2 regions of the Polaromonas sp. P3_A5 genome follow, and region 1 is predicted to be linked to the other one. Evidence: riboswitches for the same ligand, from Rfam matches in the RefSeq annotation. Region 1 holds a riboswitch; the other holds the start of a gene.
What was found. A riboswitch is a leader RNA that binds a small molecule or an ion and turns the genes downstream of it on or off. The one in region 1 is predicted to bind glycine.

Region 1 (9,810 bases):
CACCGGTATCCGATGATGGCTTTGAGCTGGACTCGGCCTACCAGGGACGTGAGGGTCTGGACAAGGTCGAGGTCTCCGTTCGGGCCGGGCGGCCCTATGCCATGGCCTTTGTGGACATGCGCATGCCGCCGGGCTGGGATGGTGTGGAGACCATCGAACGGCTCTGGCGCGTTGATCCAAAGGTACAGATCGTCATCTGCACCGCCTACTCCGACCATGCCTGGGAAGATGTGTTCGCGCGGCTGGAAGCCCGGGATCGTCTCCTGATTCTGAAAAAACCGTTTGATCCGGTTGAAGTCAGCCAGCTGGCAAGAATGCTGACCACAAAATGGGAGCTGGCGCAGCAGGCGGCAGCGCAGGTGAGCGGCCTGGAGGAAGCCGTGCAGGAGCGCACCCGCGCCTTGCATGACAGCGAATCACAACTGCGCCAGATCACGGACAGTGTGCCCGCCTTGATTGCCTATATCGACGCCGAACAGCGCTTTCAGTTCCATAACCTTGCCTACGAAGAAGTTCTTGGCCTGAAGCACGGCCAGATCCACGGCAAGACCATGCGCGAACTGATGGGCGACGAGCTCCACGAAAAAGAGCGGGGCAAGATTGAAGAAGCGCTCGCCGGTTACGCGGCGCAATACGATCGCACGCAGGTCACGTCAGATGGCCAGCTGCGCGACTACGTCATGCAGTACTTTCCACGCTACGGCGAAAACGAGGACGAAGGCAAGGTGGTCGGCTTTTTCTCGCTGGGCACCGACGTGACCGAACTCAAGCGCATTGACCGCATGAAGAGTGAGTTCGTCTCTACCGTCAGTCATGAGTTGCGCACCCCGCTGACCTCCATTCGCGGCTCCCTGGGCCTGATCGCCGGCGGCGTGGCCGGGGAGCTGCCGGCCATGGCCAAAAACCTGGTCGGCATCGCCACCAACAATTGCGAACGGCTCATCAGGTTGATCAACGACATTCTGGACAGCGAAAAAATTGAATCCGGAAAAATGCGTTTTGACTTCCAGCAGATGGAACTGCAGCCTCTGCTGACGCAAGCCCTGACGGCCAACGAAGGCTTCGCAGGCCAGCACAACGTCAAGCTGGTTCTGGACGCACCGGCAGAAGCGGTAAGGGTCAGCGTCGACAGCGACAGGCTGACCCAGGTCATTACCAACCTGTTGTCCAACGCCGTGAAATTCGCGCCGGCCCAGTCCTGCGTGGAAGTCCGGCTGCTGTGCAAGAACGGCAGGGTCCGGGTGGAAGTCGCCGACAGCGGCCCCGGCATTCCCGAAGAGTTCCGAAAGCGCATCTTTCAGAAATTCTCGCAAGCCGACACATCGGACACCCGAAAAATGGGTGGTACGGGCCTGGGCCTGAACATCTCGCGCGCCATCGTGGAGCGGATGGGCGGCCAAATCGGGTTCACGACGGAAACCGGCGTCGGAACTGTTTTCTTCTTTGAGCTGCCCGAGGCGGTGCCGGCGCCGATTCAAACCAGCATCAGGTCCGGGGCAGCGACCAGGCCGCTCATCCTGGTCTGCGAAGACGATCCCGACATTGCCCGCCTGATCAACCTGATGCTTGATAAAGGCGGCTTTGACTCGGACATGGTGCACAGCGCAGGGCAGGCGCTGGAGCAAGTCATGCTGATGCCCTACGCTGCCATGACGGTCGACCTGAACCTGCCCGACCAGGACGGCATCAGCCTGATTCGTGCACTGCGCCGCGAAGAGGCGACGAAAGACCTGCCGATCGTGGTGGTCTCGGCCAATGCTGAAGAAGGCGAGCTCGAGTTCAATACCCAGCCCCTGGCGGTTTCAACATGGCTGGAAAAACCCATCGATGAGAACCTCCTGATCCTCAGTTTGCACCGTGCCATCGGTAACATGGCCGAAGGCCGGCCGCGCATTTTGCACGTCGAGGACGACCTCGATATCCAGCGCATTGCCGCGGCCATTGCCCAGGACTTTGCCACCTTTGAATTTGCCGCCACGCTGCGCGAGGCACGCGACCAGCTGGCGCGCCGCCGCTATGACCTGGTGCTGCTTGACCTGACGTTGAAAGACGGCTCGGGCTGGGGACTGCTGGACACCATTGAAGCGCTCGACATCGTGCCGCCAGTGGTCGTGTTTTCCGCGCACGATGTGGAGCCGAAGCAAAGCCAGCGTGCGGAGGCGGTGCTGGTGAAAGCACACACTTCCAACGAGCAGCTGATTCGGACCCTGCAGCGGGTGCTCGATGAAAGCCTCTGGGGAACGGTTCACCCACCTTTGAGTGCCTGAAATAGACTCACCCCCGTCCAGGCTCACTGCGTGTAGCCTGTTCCCCCCTTCCAGGGGGCGGCGCCTGCGGTCTGGCAAAGCCAGTCCCGCGGCCCCTGCTGGTGAAATACCTCCATCACTGGCGTACTCACAGAATCTTCAGGCCAGCTCGAGCCGTGGAACCGGCTTTGCCGGGCCACAGGCGGGCGGCCCCCTCGGGGGGCAGGGAGCTACACGAAGTGAGCGACCGTGGGGGCTCTACTTCTTTTGACTGGCGCGGTAGACCTGCATCACCGTCGCGAAGTCGCGATCAAAGTTGATGGGCAGGAAGGTGTCGTTGCCGGGCAGCTGCTTTTTCAGTGTGGGTGAGAAGCTGTAGCTGAACGAGCATTTCTTCACGCGTGCCTGCAGTTCGGGCGAAACGTCCTTGCTCATGGTCCAGGTTTCCGTCATGAAGGGCGGGCTTTCCCAGAGCGTGCGGATGCTCGAGCCTTTGACGTCGCCCTTGACGACCATGCGCTGGTACAAATCGCTGGCCACGGCTGCGGCCGGATAAAAACCATGCATCACGCCCGTGACGGAGCGCTCGTGGCCGTTGGAGAACACGACTTCGTAGTCCTTGTCCGGCGTCAGGCCCAGCGCCGGGAACAGCGCGCGCGGCGCGAGGTTGCCCGAGTTCGAGGTTGGCGTGGTGTGCGCGATTTTCTTGCCGATCAGGTCCTTCGGTTCCCTGTACGGGCTGTCGATGCGGGTGATCAGAATCAGTTTGTAGGAGTTGCGCAGGCCCGTGGCCTTGTTGCCCGGAACGCCAAACGGCGCCGGCTGGCCGGCGGTGACCAACTGCGCAGCCAGGCCGGGGTTGACCTGTGCCAGCTGGACCTTGCCGGCCGAGATACCTTCAATCAGCTCTTTTTCACCGAGGATGTCGATGTTGCTGGTCTTGTCCATCGATTCGCCTTGCGCGTTTTGCAGGTCGATGTTTCCGCAGCGTGACAGGTGGCTGAAGTAGTCGCCCCACAAGGCCATGGTTTCGCTCTTGCCATAGGTCTTGGGCATGGCCACGACCATTTTTTCGCGAGGGCCGGAATATTTTTCGGGCGCGGGCGCGGGGGTGGCGGCCGCTGCTTTTGCCTTGCGTGCAGGCTTCGCCTCGTCGGTCTGGGCTGTTGCCGAACCCAGGGCGCAGGCGGCGCTGGCCAATATTGCTGCATGGCGCAGATAAAACTTCATGTTGATCACTCCAGTTGTCTATGAAAAAACCGATACGCAGGAATGCAGGTTTGTATGCCGCTGGCTATACACAAACCGCGCTCCCAACCCAATCAGTGTGCATGACGGCGCGTCAAAACGAACTTTTTGTTACATTCGAATGAATACCTTCGTGACATAAATCAGCGTATCTGCTTCAGAGGCTGTTGTTTTTTCATTGAAAAGACGGCCCTGGCAACCTGTAAGCGCCTGGGAGGCGGCCAATACTGCGCCTCAGGATGCCCGTGCTGTGCGACAGGGGGGTGAAGGCCTCAAGCGGCGAGGGAGGCGTCGATTTTCCCGAGCAGCCATTGCAGACCGGCCAGGTGTTGCTGGTCATGGCTGCACAGGTAATGCACCAGGCTGCGCAACGTGAGGGCGCCGTAACCTTCGAATTCCGCCGTGCGGCCCAGTTGTTCGGGCGTGATGCCCGACAGCATGGCCATCGTCCGGGTGCGTGCTGCCCGAAACGCCGCGAAGACTTCCTGCGCATCAGCAGCCGCGTAGTCGCGTTCCTTTTCCAGTACATAGCCGTCCAGTGATTCCAGCACGGGATTGGTTTCCGACAAGGTGCGCTGAAATCGCACGTGGTAGCCGTCGATCTCGATGTCCCGCACGTGGCAGATCTGCGCGAGGGCCGTGAAGTGTTCGCTCGGAATGCCTTCCCACGACGGCGGCGTCCAACCCTTGTGGCTTTCAGGAATCGCATCGTAAAACTGTTCCAGATGGCGCGGAAAATCCGCCATGGCCTGGAGCGTTGCGGGGTTCAGGGGCAGGGCACTGCTCATCAGCCGGCCTTGCGCAGCGAAGGCCACAGCACCGCCTGCGCCACGATCACGTTCTCGCCATTAAAGGTCGCCGCCGGCGAGCCGTAAAGCTCGTAACCCAGCGCCAGCGCCTCGCTCACGCGGCGGCAAAAGCTCGCGTCATCAGGGCCGGTAAGGAGCCTGTAGGTGGGAAGACCGTCGGGGGGCGTGGTGGCGGGTGATGTCATGGCGGCAAGCGGCTGATGAACGGAGGGCGATATTACCGTTTCCGCCCACCTGCTGCAGGACGCCGTGCTTCAGACCCCCTTTTCAGGCCTTGCTCAGGCCTTCGCCATCCCCGGCAATGCCATCACACGCCCCGGTGCCGGCATCCCGGTAAACGCAAAGTCGACTTCCGGCACGCGCCCGCTCACGATGTCCGCAATCGCCGCGCCCGAGCCGCAGGCATGCGTCCAGCCCAGTGTGCCGTGGCCCGTGTTGAGAAAGACATTGGAGGCCTTGCTTTTGCCGATGTAAGGCACATTGCTCGGCGTGGCCGGCCGCAGGCCTGTCCAGAACTGCGCGCCCTCGCCGTCCGTCATGTCGGGAAAGAGCTGCTTCACACGGCGCACGATGGCGTTGCAGCGCACCAGGTTCAGCTCGGTGTTGTAGCCGTTGAGCTCGGCCGTGCCGGCAATGCGCAAGCGGTTGCCAAAACGCGAGAACACCAGCTTGTACTCGTCATCCGTCAGGCTGACCTGGTACGACGCCGCCTCGTTGATCACGGGCAGTGTGACCGAATAACCCTTGGCCGGGTAGATGCGCAGGCTTTGCCCCAGCACCTTGGCCCACTGCGCGCTGAAGGCGCCCAGGCACATCACATACGCGTCGGCTTTCAGCATCTCGACCTTGCCGCCGGCCTCGCCGCTGCCCATCGCCACCTGCACGCCGTTCAGCTGCCCCTCTGCAGCGTCCAGGCCCAGCACCGTGGTGTTGTACAAAAATTTCACACCGGCCTGCTCGCAGCGCGCCGCCAGCGCGGCGGTAAACGCGCGGGCGTCACCCGATTCATCGCTGGGTGTCATGCTGCCGCCCACGATGCTGCCGCGGCATTGCGCCAGCGCGGGCTCAATCGCCACACACTCGTCGGCCGTCTTCATGTCGAGTTCGCAGCCGTGCTCGCGCATGATGCGCGCGGGCTCCTGCGCCGCATCGTACTCGGCCTGGCTGGTGTAGAAGTGCAGGATGCCCTTGGTCTGCGCGTTGTACAGCAGGCCCAGCTCGGCGCGCAGTTTTTGCAGCGCGCCGCGGCTGTACATGCCCAGGTTCACGATCTGCTTGATGTTTTGTGCCGTGCGCGCGGGCGTGCAGTTGCGCAAAAACTCCAGCCCCCACAGCCACTGGTTCACATCGGCGCGCAGCCTGAAGAGCAGCGGTGCGTCTTCACGCGCCAGCCATTGCAGCACTTTCAGCGGCGCGCCCGGGTTGGCCCAGGGCTCCGCGTGGCTCACCGATATTTGCCCGCCGTTGGCAAAGCTGGTTTCCATCGCGGCCGCGTTGCGGCGCTCCACCACCGTGACTTCATGGCCGCGTTGCGCCAAATACCAGGCCGTGGTGATCCCCGTGACACCCGCACCCAAAACCATGACTTTCATGGCGATTCCTTTTCATTCAAGCAGAACATTGCAGTAGCGCAAGCGCCGTGCCAGGGGTTGCTGTTGAATCGGAAGAATCGTGGCAACCGCCAAGCCATCACATGCTTGCGGCCGCTTCCACTGTCCTTGTTACCTGAGAGATTCAGCCGTTGCTTGGGGCTTCGGCTTTGCTCCTTCGGTGCGCTGCACCTTGCGTGCGGCGTCTCTCCAGACGGCTGTGTGTTCCGGGCAGTACGGGACCTGAGCGATTATGGAAGTTTGCGCCTTCGGTGGCTGCCTTTGGGGCAGCGCTCTCCTGCTTGAACGGGTTTGAATTTACCACCGAAGCCTGTTTTGCCAAGCGTGAATGCGGCGTTCAGTACAGGTCTAGCGGGTTGATTCAGCGGCTTAATAGTAGGAAGCAGGGAGGCTCAGCCTTCGCTGGCCGCCTGCACAAACGCGGCTTTGGCATCGGTATAGGCCTCGCGGTCACCCGGGTGCCTGGCCGCCAGTTCCGCCTTGAGCGCGGCATAGCGCGCCGCCAGCGCCGGGTCCGAACGCAGGGCGTCGCGAAAACGCAGGCGCTGCGCCCACACCTCGCCGCCGTGAACCACCAGGTGCAGATGATGCGTGCGCCGCCCTTCTGTCCAGCGCATCAGCCATTTACGGTCGGTCAGCGAGGCATTGAATTCAGCGGAGGTCGTGTAACCGTTGGCGCACAGCGGCGCCAGAAGCGCCTCGGCCGCCGCCATGGATTCCACACCGGCCAGCATGTCGATCACCGGTTTGGCCGCCAGGCCGGGCACGGCTGTGCTGCCGATGTGCTGGATGTCGATCAGGCGGGCCGGCAGCTGAGGGGAGAGCGCAAGCAGGCGGTCCCGCTCAGCCACAAACTGCTGGGGCCAGGCTGGGTTGTAGGCCTGCAAGACCACTTCCTCGTGGATAGCGGCAAGCAGCGATTCCTGGTCAGTCATGCGCGTGACGGCTGGCAGGTTGTTGTGCAGGGGCAAAAAACGCTGTGCGACACGCCAGAATCCTTTGCGGGGCTATTTTTGGGGCGGTTTTAAGCATGAAAAAGGCCATTTGCCCAATCAGTGATTGCGCGAGCAGCTATCAAAACAATAGCAACCAGAAATCCCCACGGCTGCGAATGGGGCGGTCTGCATTTCATTTACCTGAGCGCCAGCACAGCTTTGCGCGCCTGCGTCAGCCGCTCTTCCAGGTAGGCGCCATAAAAGTCGACAGACGCCAGGCCAACCAGCCGTTCCGCCAGGTCTTGCCCGGCCGGGCCCAGAAACAGCACCGTGGGGGTGAAACCGGCTTTCCATGCCGCGACTTGCGCGGCGGCTGTCGTCACCTGGCCGTCAAAGCCGGTCAGCGGTGTCGTGCGGTCGCTGATGTTGAGCTGCCAGGCGTGCAGGCTGCCGTCTCGTTGCCCTGGCAGCAGGTAGTTGCGCCGTACCAGCTCGCAGAATGGGCAGCCGGGCAGGCTGACCAGCAGCACCAGCGGCTCATTTTTAAGGGCGGCGATTCCAGCGGCAGCCGGCAAAGAGGCCGGCACAGGCAAGGCCGTGTCTTTGGCCAGCGCAAGCTGGGGCACGGCCAGCCCGGCTGCCAGCGCGGCTGTGAACTGGCGGCGGGCCACCTGGCTCATTCAGCGCTTTCCAGCAAAATCTTCGTCAGCGCAGCCGGTTCGCTGATCATGGGGTCATGGCCGGTTTTGATTTCGACCACGCGCGAATTCGGCAGCCATGCACCGTCCCAGAACTTTGCGTCCTTCACGCGCAGCCGGCTGGGTTCAATCGTGGCCAATGCGGGCTCGGTGCAATTCACAAAAGTGCGCGGCACGGCGGCTACGCGCTGCATATCAAAGTGCAGCGGTGCCTGGTAGGTGTTGCCGGGGTGCGGCGTCTGCCGGCGCTTGACCCATTCGCGGTCGGCATCGTGCAGGCCGAACACCTCCGGGTCGGGCGCCGGAAAGCTGAAGCTGGGTGAAGCCTGCGCCGCCGCCATGCGCTGCTGCTGCGTGGCGCTGGCCTGCGTGCTGCTCCAGCTCTCGCCGGGCTTGGGCACCACCGCATCCACATACACCAGGTGCTTGATGCGGTCGGGCATGCGGTCAGTGACAGCCGTGCCGATCATGCCGGCATAGGAATGCACCGCGAGCGTCACCTCGTGCAACTCTTCCGCCTCAATCAGGTTGATCACGTCGTTGATGTGCGTGTCGAGGTTGATCGTGGGTGAAAGCAAATGGGCGCGTTCGCCCAGGCCGGTCAGTGTCGGCGTGAACACCTTGTGGTGGTCCAGCTGCAGCGCCTGCGCCACCCGCCGCCAGCACCAGCCGCCGTGCCAGGCGCCGTGCACCAGAACAAAATTGTGTTTCATCGCTTTACCTCCGTGTGTTTCTTCAGGCAAATTCTTCGCCAAACAGCAGCGACCAGGCATTGCGGTACGCGACCTGATGCCGGACATTCTCCGGCAGCTGCTGCAGGAAATAGCGGTGCTTCTGGTCATAGGACACCATGCGGTCCATCCGGTCTCCGCCCAGATCTAGCGCCGACAGAAAGCGTTTCGGATGGGCGACTATCAAGTCGCGCCATTCACGGGCCAGCCCGCCGTCGCTGCCCCAGACGCGCGCATGCCGCTGGTTGCTCAGGGGATAGATTGAAGCGGAGTCGCCGAAAGCCGTGTCGAAATGCAGGTTGGCGAAGCGCCGTATCAGGCCGTCCACATACGCCGCGTTGTAACGCGTGGCCCGCTCGATGTAGCGGATTTGCGCCAGATGGCACCAGACCACTTTGGCCCTGGGGTACTGCGCCAGCATGGCCTCCAGCGGCGTCAGCAAGTCGTCCTCGATTTCATAGTGGATCTGGAAAGCGACGCCGGTTCTTTCGCTCAGCGCGAAGACGCGGTGGCCTACGGGGCCGTCAATGGGGATCTGGACATCGCGGTCGTCCCCCATGCCGTGTTTGACCTGCCGTGGCGACGGGTAGTGGCGAAACTCATACTCGCCCAGGCACATGATTTGCCGTTTCTCGATGGCCGCCTCCTGGCCGTCCATGAATTCGGTGGGCGCCTCCGTCAGCGCCGGCGGCTGGCCGCCGTTCCCCACGGGGATAAAACGGTCCGGATAGGCTGAAACCAGTTTCTCCGACAGGGCGTTGAAGCGCACGCCCTTTTTAAACTCGCCCTGGCCTATGTCCGCCGACAGAGCCATCAGGCCAATGTTGAGCCCGTCCATGTTCTTCGCCACGAAATCGATGTCCAGCTTGCCGGGGTTGCAGGAGCTCTCGATGTCCACATAAGGCAGCTCGCCTGCCGCAAGGATTTTCTTCAGGCGCTGCGCATACCCGGCTTTCAGCACCCCGAAGTCGGCCATGGCCTGGGCATGACCCAGCCCGGGCAAGGCGGCGCCAAGGGGCAGGCCCAGCATGGTGGTGATCATGCGGCGTCGAATCATCATGCGAAGCGTTCTCCTGTGTGGGTGAATGCCGGGCAGGCTTGCCCGCCGGTCAAATCGTCTTGCCGTCCTTCAACTCGGACAGTTTCGTTTCGGAATAGTTCAGCAGCTCGCGCAGCACTTCATCCGTGTGCTGACCCAGCAGCGGCGGCGGTAAATCGGTCCGCACCGGTGTTGCGCTCATGCGGATGGGGCTGGAGACCAGTTTCAAATCATCCTTCACCGGGTGCTTCCACTCCGTCACCATCTTGCGCGCCTCAATCTGCGGGTCGGCAAACACCTCTGCCAGGCTGTTGATCGCACCGCACGGCACTTTTGCCGCCTCCAGCGCTCCCAGCCAGTCGGCCTTGCTGCGCGTCTTCATCACGGCTTCCAGGATCGGCACCAGCTGGCCGCGGTTCTGCACGCGGTCGCGGTTCTTCGCAAAAAGCTGGTTGGTCGCCAGCTCCGGAATGTTGGCCACCGCACAGAACTTC
Region 2 (9,810 bases), 1.3 Mb from region 1:
TTGAGACCCTGCACGAAGATGGCCGTATAGGCCGCCACACGCTCGGCGATGCGCTTGAGGCCTTGCGGGCCGTGGTAGACCGCGTACATGCTGGCGATGACGGCTGGCAGCACCTGCGCGGTGCAGATGTTGGAGGTGGCTTTCTCGCGGCGGATGTGTTGCTCACGGGTTTGCAGCGCCAGGCGGTAGGTCGGGTTGCCGTGGCTGTCGATGGTCACGCCGACCAGGCGGCCGGGCAGCGAGCGCTTGAATTCGTCGCGGCAGGCAAGGTAAGCCGCGTGCGGCCCCCCGTTGCCCATGGGCATGCCGAAGCGCTGGGTGTTGCCGAGCACGATGTCGGCATCCCATTCACCGGGCGGGGCCAGCAGCGTGAGCGCCAGCAGGTCGGCCGCAACGCAGAGGGCTGCGCCATCGACATGCGCCTGGCCGGCCAGCGGGCGCAGGTCATGGATGCTGCCTGTGGTGGCGGGGTATTGCGCCAGCACGCCGAAGTAATTGCCTTCGGCCATCAGTTGCGGCACCGTGACGGCTGCCGTGCTGACCTTCACCTCGATGCCCAAGGGCTTTGCGCGGGTCTGGATCACCTCAATTGTTTGCGGGTGGCAGTCGCCTGCGACGATGAAGACATTGCTTTTGCTTTTCACGCTGCGCTTGGCCAGGGTCATGGCTTCGGCGGCGGCGGTGGCTTCGTCGAGCATGGAGGCGTTGGCGATCGGCATGCCGGTCAGGTCGCAGACCATGGTCTGGAAGTTGATCAGCGCTTCCATGCGGCCCTGCGAAATCTCAGCCTGGTAGGGCGTGTAGGCCGTGTACCAGGCGGGGTTCTCGAGGATGTTGCGCAGGATCACGCCCGGCGTGTAGGTGCCGTAGTAGCCTTGGCCAATGAAGTTCTTGAACACCTGGTTCTTGGCCGCGATGGCTTTGAGCTGCTTGAGCGCGGCCGCCTCCGTGACGGGGGCCGGGATGGCCATGGCGGTGCTGCGTGCAATCGAGCGTGGAACAATGCCTTCCACCAGCGCGCGGCGCGAGGCCGAGCCCACGATGCTGAGCATGTGGACTTCGTCGGCGTCATCGATGCCGATGTGGCGGGCGATGAATTCGGCAGGGTTTTCAAGATCGCCCAAGGGCTTGGCGGATTGCATCAACATGTCGGGTCCCGTGTCAGGCTTGGCAGCCAGGAGTCAGAAAAAAGAATCGGTCAGAAAATCAGGCAGCGAAGGCGGTGTAGCGGGTTTCGTCCATCAGCGCGTCAAGCTGCGTTGGGTCGGACAGCTTGACTTTGAAAAACCAGCCGGCGCCCATCGGGTCGCTGTTAGCGAGAGATGGGTCGTCTCTTAGGGCTTCGTTGATTTCGGTGACTTCGCCACTCAAGGGCATATACACGTCGGCCGCGGCCTTGACGGATTCGACAACACCGGCGGTTTCTTTCTGGGCGAAGGTGGTGCCGACAGCCGGCAGGTCCACAAACACCACATCGCCCAGCGCATCCTGCGCATGCACGGTGATGCCGACGGTGGCGACGTTGCCTTCAATCTTGACCCATTCGTGGTCTTCGGTGTATTTGACGGTCATGAGGTTCTCCAGGGGTTGAGTGGGGTGAATAAAACGGGGAGCTTGATCTGGTGCTTAACCGCGGTAGTAGCGGGCGGGAACGAAAGGCATGGCGGCCACTTCCATGGGCACCGGCTTGCCGCGCACGATGGCGTTCACGCGTGTGCCCAGCGCAGCGAACTCAGGTTTGATGTAACCCATGGCGACGGGCTGGTTGATGGTGGGGCCCAACAAACCGCTGGTGACTTCGCCGATAGCCATGCCGTCGGTGCTTTGCAGTTCGGTGTGGTCGCGTACAGGGACGCGCTCCAGCGCCACCAGGCCGATACGCTTGCGGGTGAGTAGGGCGGGGTCTGCCAGTTGGGCCAGGATTTTGTCCGCACCCGGAAAGCCGCCGGCACGTGCGCCGCCGGTGCGGCGGATCTTTTGCATGGCCCAGTTGAGGTTGGCCTCCACCGGCGTGGTGGTGGTGTCAATGTCGTTGCCATAGAGGCACAGGCCCGCTTCCAGCCGCAGCGAATTGCGCGCGCCCAGGCCGATGGGTTTGACTTCAGGTTGCGCGAGCAGCGCGCGTGCGAGTGCGTCAGCTTGCGAAGCAGGCACCGAGACTTCAAAGCCATCTTCACCGGTGTAGCCGCTGCGGGTGATGAAGCAGTCGCAGCCGGCCACGCTGAAGCGGCCGCCGGTCATGAATACGAGTTTTTCGACACCGGGCGCCAGGCGCTGCAAGGCAGTGACGGCCTGTGGGCCCTGCAGCGCCATCAGCGCCATTTCCGGCATGGGGATGACTTCGCAGCGCGAGCCGATCTTTGCCTGGATGTGTGCAATGTCGCCGACCTTGCAGGCGCCGTTGACGATGACAAAGAGGTCGCCGCCGTTGGCGTAGTCGCGGTTGAAGAACATCAGGTCGTCGATGATGCCGCCGTCGTCGTTCAACAGCAGGCCGTAGCGCTGCTTGCCGGCGGGCAGGTCGATCACATCAACGGGTATCAGGGATTCCAGCGCGACTGCGGCATCAGCACCCACCAGGCGTAGCTGGCCCATGTGGGACACGTCAAAAAGGCCGGCAGCCTGGCGTGTGTGGTGGTGTTCCGCCATCAGGCCCGCGGGGTACTGCACCGGCATCGAATAGCCCGCAAAAGGCACCATGCGCGCGCCAAGCTCCACATGCAGGTCATGCAGGGGCGTTTTCAACAAGGTTTCGGGGGCGGCGGAAGAGGTGGACGAATCGGACAAGGCATTCTCCAGGGGGCAAACACGGTCATGGCAAGAACTTGTTCTCAATCCATGGGCTGCCCCTGCTGTCCACTTTACCTGAGAGATTCACCCGGCGATGCAGGCTTGCTCCTTCGGTGGGCTGCCCGTGAAAGGCGGCCTCTCTCCAGTAGGGAACGCCTTGCCGCGTGGTGCGCCGCAGGGCGGTTGCCAGTCCTTTTGCCTGAGCGTTCAGTGCTACTCAAGGGGGGTGCCCCCAGGGTGCTCGTGCGCCTTCGGCGGTTTTCGCGAGGAAAACTCTCTCCTGACACCGCTGAGTGTAACGGAAGCCGCTGTCGGCTCGATCAGGCGGCCTGGTGCTGCGGCAGCAGCATGGCGATGCGCTCGCTGATGGAGTCGGCGCGCTCGTGGCCCGCGATTTTTTCGATTTCCTCGATCATTTCGCGCGAGGCGCTGAGCATGGTCTCGCGGTCTTTGGCATTGCGCAGCGCTTCGCGAAAGCGCTCGGCCATCTCCGGGTTGCGCCGGGCGAACATGCGTTCGCAGATGTCGAACAGGAACATCCGGGTTGTGGCAAGCGAGCGCTTGCCTTCAAATTGATCGGCAGAGACCTGAATGGCCTGGGTGGTTTCGGGGCTGGGAAAGTTCTGTAACTGCGCCGGCGTGAGTGTTTGGGCGGGTGCAGGCGCAGGGTTTTTTGCCGGCGCGGACGTCTTGCCGGGATGGGCTTCCAGAAAGCCGTCGCGCAAAAGGCGCAGGGCAATGGCTTCGCCGTCGCCCTCAAACAGCGGGCGGAAGTCCTGGGCCGACTTGCTGCCGTCGGCCATCAGCAGCAGGGTGCGCTCGCGCTGGCCTAGCGTTCTCACGCCGGGCTTGAGCTCGGCACGGGCGCGGTCGGTTTTGTGGAGCTGCATGGATTTCATCCTGAAATGAAACCCCGAGCATGGCTGCTGAAAATGACAGCCTCGTGAATCCCGTCCGAAAAGCTATTTTGCGTAGACGAGATCCCGCAGAGCCAGCGACAGCTGCGGGACGTAAGTGACCACCATCAGGCAAGCCAGGATGACGAGCACAAAGGGGATCAGGTGGGTCACGATGCGGTCCAGCGATATCCTGGCGACGGTGCAGGCCGCGAACAGGTTCACGCCGAAAGGCGGTGTGATCATGCCCAGGGCAAGATTGACCACCATCACCAGCCCGAAGTGCACCGGATCGATGCCGAAATGCACAGCCACTGGCGCCAGGATGGGTGCCAGAACAATGATGGCGGCGCTGGTTTCAATGAACATGCCGATGATGAACAGCGCCGCGTTAACGCCGAGCAGGAAGAGGGCGGGCGATTGCAGCACTGCTTCCAGCCAATGGCCTATGGCGTCCGGCACGCCGGCCCGGGTGATCAGAAAGGCGAACAACCCGGCATTGGCGATGATGAACATGATCACGGCGCTGGAGAGCACCGATTTGCGCAGGATGACGTACAGGTCGGCCGGCTTGATTTCGCGGTAGATCACGGTGCCGACGACCAGCGCATAAAACACCGCCACCGCCGACGCCTCGGTCGGCGTGAAAATCCCGCCGTAAATGCCGCCCAGAATAATCACCGGCATCAGCAGCGCCCAGCTGGCCTGCCAGGTCGCCTTGCCAAAGCTCAGGCGGCCGTCGCCGTCGTGCTTGCCCCAGCCCTTCCAGCGGCAGTACAGGTGCACGAACAGCATCAGCGCGCAGCCGATCAAAAGCCCCGGGCCGAAGCCGGCGATGAAGAGTTCTCCGATCGAGACCTCGGCGCTCACGCCGTAAAGAATCATGGGGATGGATGGCGGAATGATCACGCCCAGTTCTGCGCTGGTGGCCTGCAGGGCTGCGGCGTAGGCGGTGGGGTAGCCGTGCTTGATGAGCGCCGGGATCAGGATGGCGCCTATGGCGAAAGTAGTGGCCACAGAAGAGCCCGACACGGCCGCAAAAATCATGCAGGTCAGCACGCAGGTCATGGGCAGGCCGCCCTGGACGCCGCCCACAATGCTTTTGGCGAACTCGACCAGGCGGCGCGAGATGCCGCCGGTTTCCATCAGGTTGCCGGCCAGGATGAAGAAGGGGATCGCGGCCAGCGGAAACTTGTTGATCGAGGAGAACATCTCCTTGACTGAAATCAGCATGTTGGCGTTGGACGCCTGGATACCGAAGATGGACGCCAGGCCGATGGAAACGGCCACGGAAACGGTGAGTGCAAAGCACAGCACCATGGTGGAAATCATTACCGCGGTCATACTTGGCCCCCACGCTTTTCACTTCGTGTAATGCGCGAGGCCTTGCAGGCCGCGGCTCGCGAGACGCTTCGCCTCTGTCGCCCGTCCAAGCCTGCGCAGGCAGGCTTGGAGCCGCGGGCTCCAGCCCCTCTGGGGCCGCGCCTGCGGCCCGGCAAAGCCGGTTCCGCGGCCCCTGCTTGAAGGTGAAATCCAGTTTTTGTTCTCATTGTGCGGTTTCCAATTCATTCCGCTGTGGGTCGATCAGGTTGCCGATGATGCCGATCACGCAGAACATGCCGCCGACAGGCATGGCCACATAGCCCCAAAACATGGAAATGGATTCAAGGCCGGCCATGGACTGCACACGCCCGCGAAGGGAATAGTCCCAGCCCCACCAGACGATGACTGCGACGAGGAACAGGGCGGCGAGGCAGACCAGCCAGTCCAGCACCCGCCGGATGCGAGGTGGGCTCCAGCGATAGAGCACATCCACGCTGACCATGGCGCCCTGGCGGAAAGCCGTGGGAATTCCCATAAAGACCATCCAGATCAGGCTGAGGCGGATCAGAATTTCACTCCACTCTGCAGGCTGCTCGAAGACAAAACGCGTCAGGATCTGGAACACGCCGAGCCCCGATGCGATGACCAGCATCACGCAGGCCACCAGCATGGAGAAGCCGGTGGTCCACCGTTCAAGTTGGAGAAATACTTGTTTCATGGATGCGCCGATACATGAGGAGAATTGAAAATTTCAATGAAAACGCCCGCAGACCAATGGTGGCGGGCGCAAGTAGCTACAAAAAAAGTAGCAAAATAGCTGCGGTACGGTTTACTTGTAGTTCCTGATCGCGTCGATGTTGGCTTTGCCGAACTGCTTTTCAAATTCGGCGTTGACTGGCGCCAGCGTTGCCACGAACTTCGCCTTGTCGACGTTTTCGATCACGGTCATGCCTTTGCTGCGCAGCTCGGCTACACCGTTGGCATCGTCCTGGTCCACGCGGGCCCGGTTCGCCTTGGTCGCTTCCTTGGCAGCGTCAATGAATGCCGTCTTGTCGCCAGCACTGAGCTTGTCGAAAGCTGCCTTGTTCATGACAAAAATACAGGGTGAATAAACGTGACCGGTCAGTGAAAGGTGCTTTTGCACCTGGTCGAACTTGGCGGACATGATCACAGACAGGGGATTTTCCTGGCCGTCGACCGTGCCTTGCTGCAGCGCCGTGAACACTTCGGGAAAGGCCATGGGCGTGGTGATGATGCCAAGGCCTTTGTAGGCGGCGATGTGCACCGGATTTTCCATGGTGCGCATCTTCAGTCCCTTCAGGTCCTCCGGAACTTTCACATCCCGCTTGCTGTTGGTCATGTGGCGAAAGCCGTTCTCGGCCCAGGCCAGCGCCTTAAAGCCCTTGGCATCGAATTTGGTCAGGAGATTCTGGCCGATGGGGCCGTCCAGCACGGCGCGTGCGTGCGCCTTGTCCCGGAACAGGAAGGGAACGTCGAGGATCTTGGTCTCGGGGACAAAGTTGGGTACGGGGCCGGTGGAGGAGAGGGCCAGCTCCTGGGTGCCCAGCTGCACGGCCTCGATGGATTCGCGTTCGCCGCCCAGGGCTCCGTTGTAGAAGGTCTGGACCCTGTAGCGGCCTGCTGTGCGTTTCTCGACTTCTTTGGCAAAGGTGTCGATGGCAATGCCCTGATGCGAATTCTGGGCCGTGGAAATGCTGATCTTCATGGTGGTCTGTGCATTTGCAGACGCCATGAATCCCGCTGCGAGCGTCATACCGATAATCAGTTTTGAAAGCTTCATGTTGTTTGTCTCCGTTGGGTGATCGGGCCGGGAATCCTGTGGACGACTGGGGCCGGTCCCGCATCAGGATTTTCCGACCATAAGCACACGCATTATTGCCGCGATGCACCAGCGGTTGTGCGCGGGTTTTCGCTTAAGTACGCCGCGATGATGCTTTCAAAATCACTGTCAGGCAGCAGGCCCAGCGACCGCGCGCGTGCTGCGTCGATATTGGCCGGCCAGTTGCCCACGATTCCTGCGATGACAGGGTCGTACACCCAGTCGATCAAATCCGCCGCATCTTTGCCGGCCACCCGGGCCAACGCCAGCGCCATTTCGCCGACCGTGGTCTTGAGGGCCGGCAGGTTGACGGCTGTGCGGGCACCCCATTCGGTGTCGCTGGCTTGCGCAGCGCGAATCAATCCCTCAACCGTACGGCCAGGTGACGCAAGAGCCACGGCCGTTTCGGGCGGCACAGGGCACTGCGCCCTGATCCCCGCCAGGGGTTCCCGGATCATGCCGCTGAGAAAGCTCGATGCCGCACCGTTGGGTTTTCCGGGCCGTACGCTCACGGTCATCAGGCGTACGTTGCGCCCGCGTATGAAACCCTTGCGCGCGTAATCAGCCACCAGTTGCTCGCCGATAAATTTCTGGATGCCGTAGCTGTTCTGTGGTGTGGGAAGCGTTCTGTCATCGATGACGGCCGGGAGTGGTTGCTCGGGTGAATTGCCAAACACTGCAAGCGAACTGGCGAATACGACGGTGGGCGATGTATTCAGGGCACGGCACGCCTGCAGCAGCGCACGCGTGGCGTCGACATTGCTGCGCATCCCAAGGTCGAAATCCGCTTCGCATTCACCGCTGACCGCCGCCGCCAGATGGAATATCAGCGTGTCTTTTTCTGTCACCACGAGTGCTTGCGGATGACCGTCTTCCAGCAGCCGGTTCAGATCGCCGGTGATGGTTCGAATGCGGTTGTCCGCGGCCAGCGCGGCCGGGGGCGCCACCCTGTCAACCAGTGTCACTGTCCGGATGGTTTGCGGTGCGCTGCCCGCAAGAGCCAATTGCCCCGCGTCCAGAAGTTGCCGGGCCAGCCTGGCCCCGAGAAATCCGGCGCCACCGGTGATGACGATATTCATGGGTATGTTGTCTCCATTTTTTGTAGGTTACTCGCCTGCATGCCCGCACCGATCCGGTTGCCTGCGGTATGTCAGGCAGTTTAGTTCGAAGGAGGAGTCGTTCCGTGCAGCCGCCAGATGGTGCTGACTTGGAAGATGCTCGGAGAAAAGTATCGTGCAACTCCGGCGGCACGGCTTCTGCTCCGACGTTCGAGCCGTTCAGGATTCGCCGCGGCGGCAGAGTCACTGATCGGGGCGCCAGGACGCCGCCAGTGATGAGCGGCTTGGCGCCAGAATAAAATGGGCCGCTGGTCCGAGCCCCGATCCTTCAGGCTGCTACCACGGGCTTCGGATTGGGTTTCGGCTTGCCCGGCACAGTTCCCAGCAGCCACAGATTCAGGCCTGCGTGCCGGCTGATGAGCAGCGCGGATACGACAGGACCAGCAATCCCGGCGACGAGTCCCAGCGTCATCAGGACATAGGTGTCCGTGATACCCAGTTTCCTGAAGGCGATACGGCTCGCAGCCGTAAAAAAAACATGCAGCAGGTAAATCGCAAATGAGAAGGATCCAATGTAGGCCAGGGGCGCGAAACTCCAGCCACTCCGCAAAAGAAGAAAGGCACTTGAGACACCGAGCGCCAGTGCGGCGACAGAACTTCCCTGCTCGGAAAATTGCGGAAAAAGCATGGCCCCGGTAGCGGCGCAAATAAATACGGCCGCTGCCACAAGCCGGGCCTTTGGCGTTCCGATGTCAAATCGTTTGCAGGCAAGCCCGGCCAGGAAAAAAGGCAGAAGGTAAACAGCGCCGCGGGCGGCGAAATAGTTGGGGGGGCTGAAGTAGTCAAACAGCACCGCGCTGAGCGCCCAGGCGACCGCAAATCCGGCCGCAGTAGAAAGTGCGTTGAGGTGTTCCAGCAGCAGAACGACCAGGAAGACAATAAAAAGCGCTTCAAGAAACCAGAAGTGCCCCACGGGCTCAATGTGCAACAGCCACCACTCGTTGACCGATGAGTTGGCGCCTGGCGTGAAGGCCTGCACGACGGCAAAAATAGTTCCCACCGTAATCAGGGGGAGCAGCAGCCGCCGGACCTTGCCTTTAATGAATTCAGCAGCATTGCCTTCATAGGGGCGAAATGCATACACATAGCCTGAGATGAAAGAGAAGAGCGGCATGCGGATATAGGCCAGCCCTTCATTGAACATCTGCAACCAGTGCCCCTCCGGAACCTTCAGGCCCACTGAGGGCGTATCCCCTACTACATGAAACAGAACCAGCAAGATGCAGGCGATGCCTCTTACCGTATCCACTTCCATGCTGCGCTTCATTTTCTTGCCGGTCATCAGCCTTGCGTTCCTCTTCTTGTTTCTTTGCTGTCTTGCTCACTGCAACTGCGTGCACAAATTATGTGCGCAGCGTAGCCAATAGCAGCCACGGCTGTGCGCCAAAAGAAAGCAAACTGTTGCAAGCCGTATCGTTTTGCGAAGCAACTGCCATCAAGCGCACAGCTGTTACGTAGTTGCAACCAATACGCGCGGGGTCTGACACCTCAATTGCATGCCTGCCACCCTACACTGAGTCGTCTTGTTCCTACATCAACTGTGCCGTCTTTGGTATTGCGACTTATACCAAGCTAGACGATTCTCAGTGGGCCCCTTCTGCCACGCCTGCACACGCAGGCAGGGGGCAGAACAAAACACAGGAAGTGATATCAAGGCATGAAATCTCACGCTCCGCTTTTTAGCGAAGATCCTGCGCACTATACGGCGCTGATAACGCAGGCTACGGCCATCACCCGGCATGCCGACCTGCTCGAATGGTTGCGCGGTGACGTCCAGTATTCCCTTCCACATGACATCCTGATGGTGGGCTGGGGCGACTTTCAGGAAGGTGCTATCCAGCAC

Region 2: another riboswitch for glycine. It lies ahead of gcvT (glycine cleavage system aminomethyltransferase GcvT); the one in region 1 lies ahead of AC1DU8_RS00130 (D-amino acid dehydrogenase).

What each region holds. Positions count from the first base shown of each region.
Region 1 covers NZ_JBFUGF010000001.1:14,795-24,604, forward strand. The annotation lists gene AC1DU8_RS00110 (response regulator) at 1-2,267, shown strand, start outside; gene phnD (phosphate/phosphite/phosphonate ABC transporter substrate-binding protein) at 2,505-3,476, opposite strand; gene AC1DU8_RS00120 (DinB family protein) at 3,767-4,282, opposite strand; gene AC1DU8_RS00125 (DUF1737 domain-containing protein) at 4,282-4,488, opposite strand; gene AC1DU8_RS00130 (D-amino acid dehydrogenase) at 4,582-5,895, opposite strand; glycine riboswitch at 6,115-6,203, opposite strand; gene AC1DU8_RS00135 (GrpB family protein) at 6,306-6,848, opposite strand; gene AC1DU8_RS00140 (thioredoxin domain-containing protein) at 7,046-7,528, opposite strand; gene AC1DU8_RS00145 (alpha/beta fold hydrolase) at 7,525-8,259, opposite strand; gene AC1DU8_RS00150 (amidohydrolase family protein) at 8,282-9,337, opposite strand; gene AC1DU8_RS00155 (CaiB/BaiF CoA transferase family protein) at 9,387-9,810, opposite strand, start outside.
Region 2 covers NZ_JBFUGF010000001.1:1,286,006-1,295,815, forward strand. The annotation lists gene gcvP (aminomethyl-transferring glycine dehydrogenase) at 1-1,148, opposite strand, end outside; gene gcvH (glycine cleavage system protein GcvH) at 1,207-1,572, opposite strand; gene gcvT (glycine cleavage system aminomethyltransferase GcvT) at 1,627-2,787, opposite strand; glycine riboswitch at 2,843-2,946, opposite strand; glycine riboswitch at 2,968-3,083, opposite strand; gene AC1DU8_RS06245 (hypothetical protein) at 3,111-3,680, opposite strand; gene AC1DU8_RS06250 (TRAP transporter large permease) at 3,753-5,030, opposite strand; gene AC1DU8_RS06255 (TRAP transporter small permease) at 5,233-5,727, opposite strand; gene AC1DU8_RS06260 (TRAP transporter substrate-binding protein) at 5,839-6,810, opposite strand; gene denD (D-erythronate dehydrogenase) at 6,903-7,928, opposite strand; gene AC1DU8_RS06270 (acyltransferase family protein) at 8,236-9,249, opposite strand; gene epsA (XrtB/PEP-CTERM-associated transcriptional regulator EpsA) at 9,625-9,810, shown strand, end outside.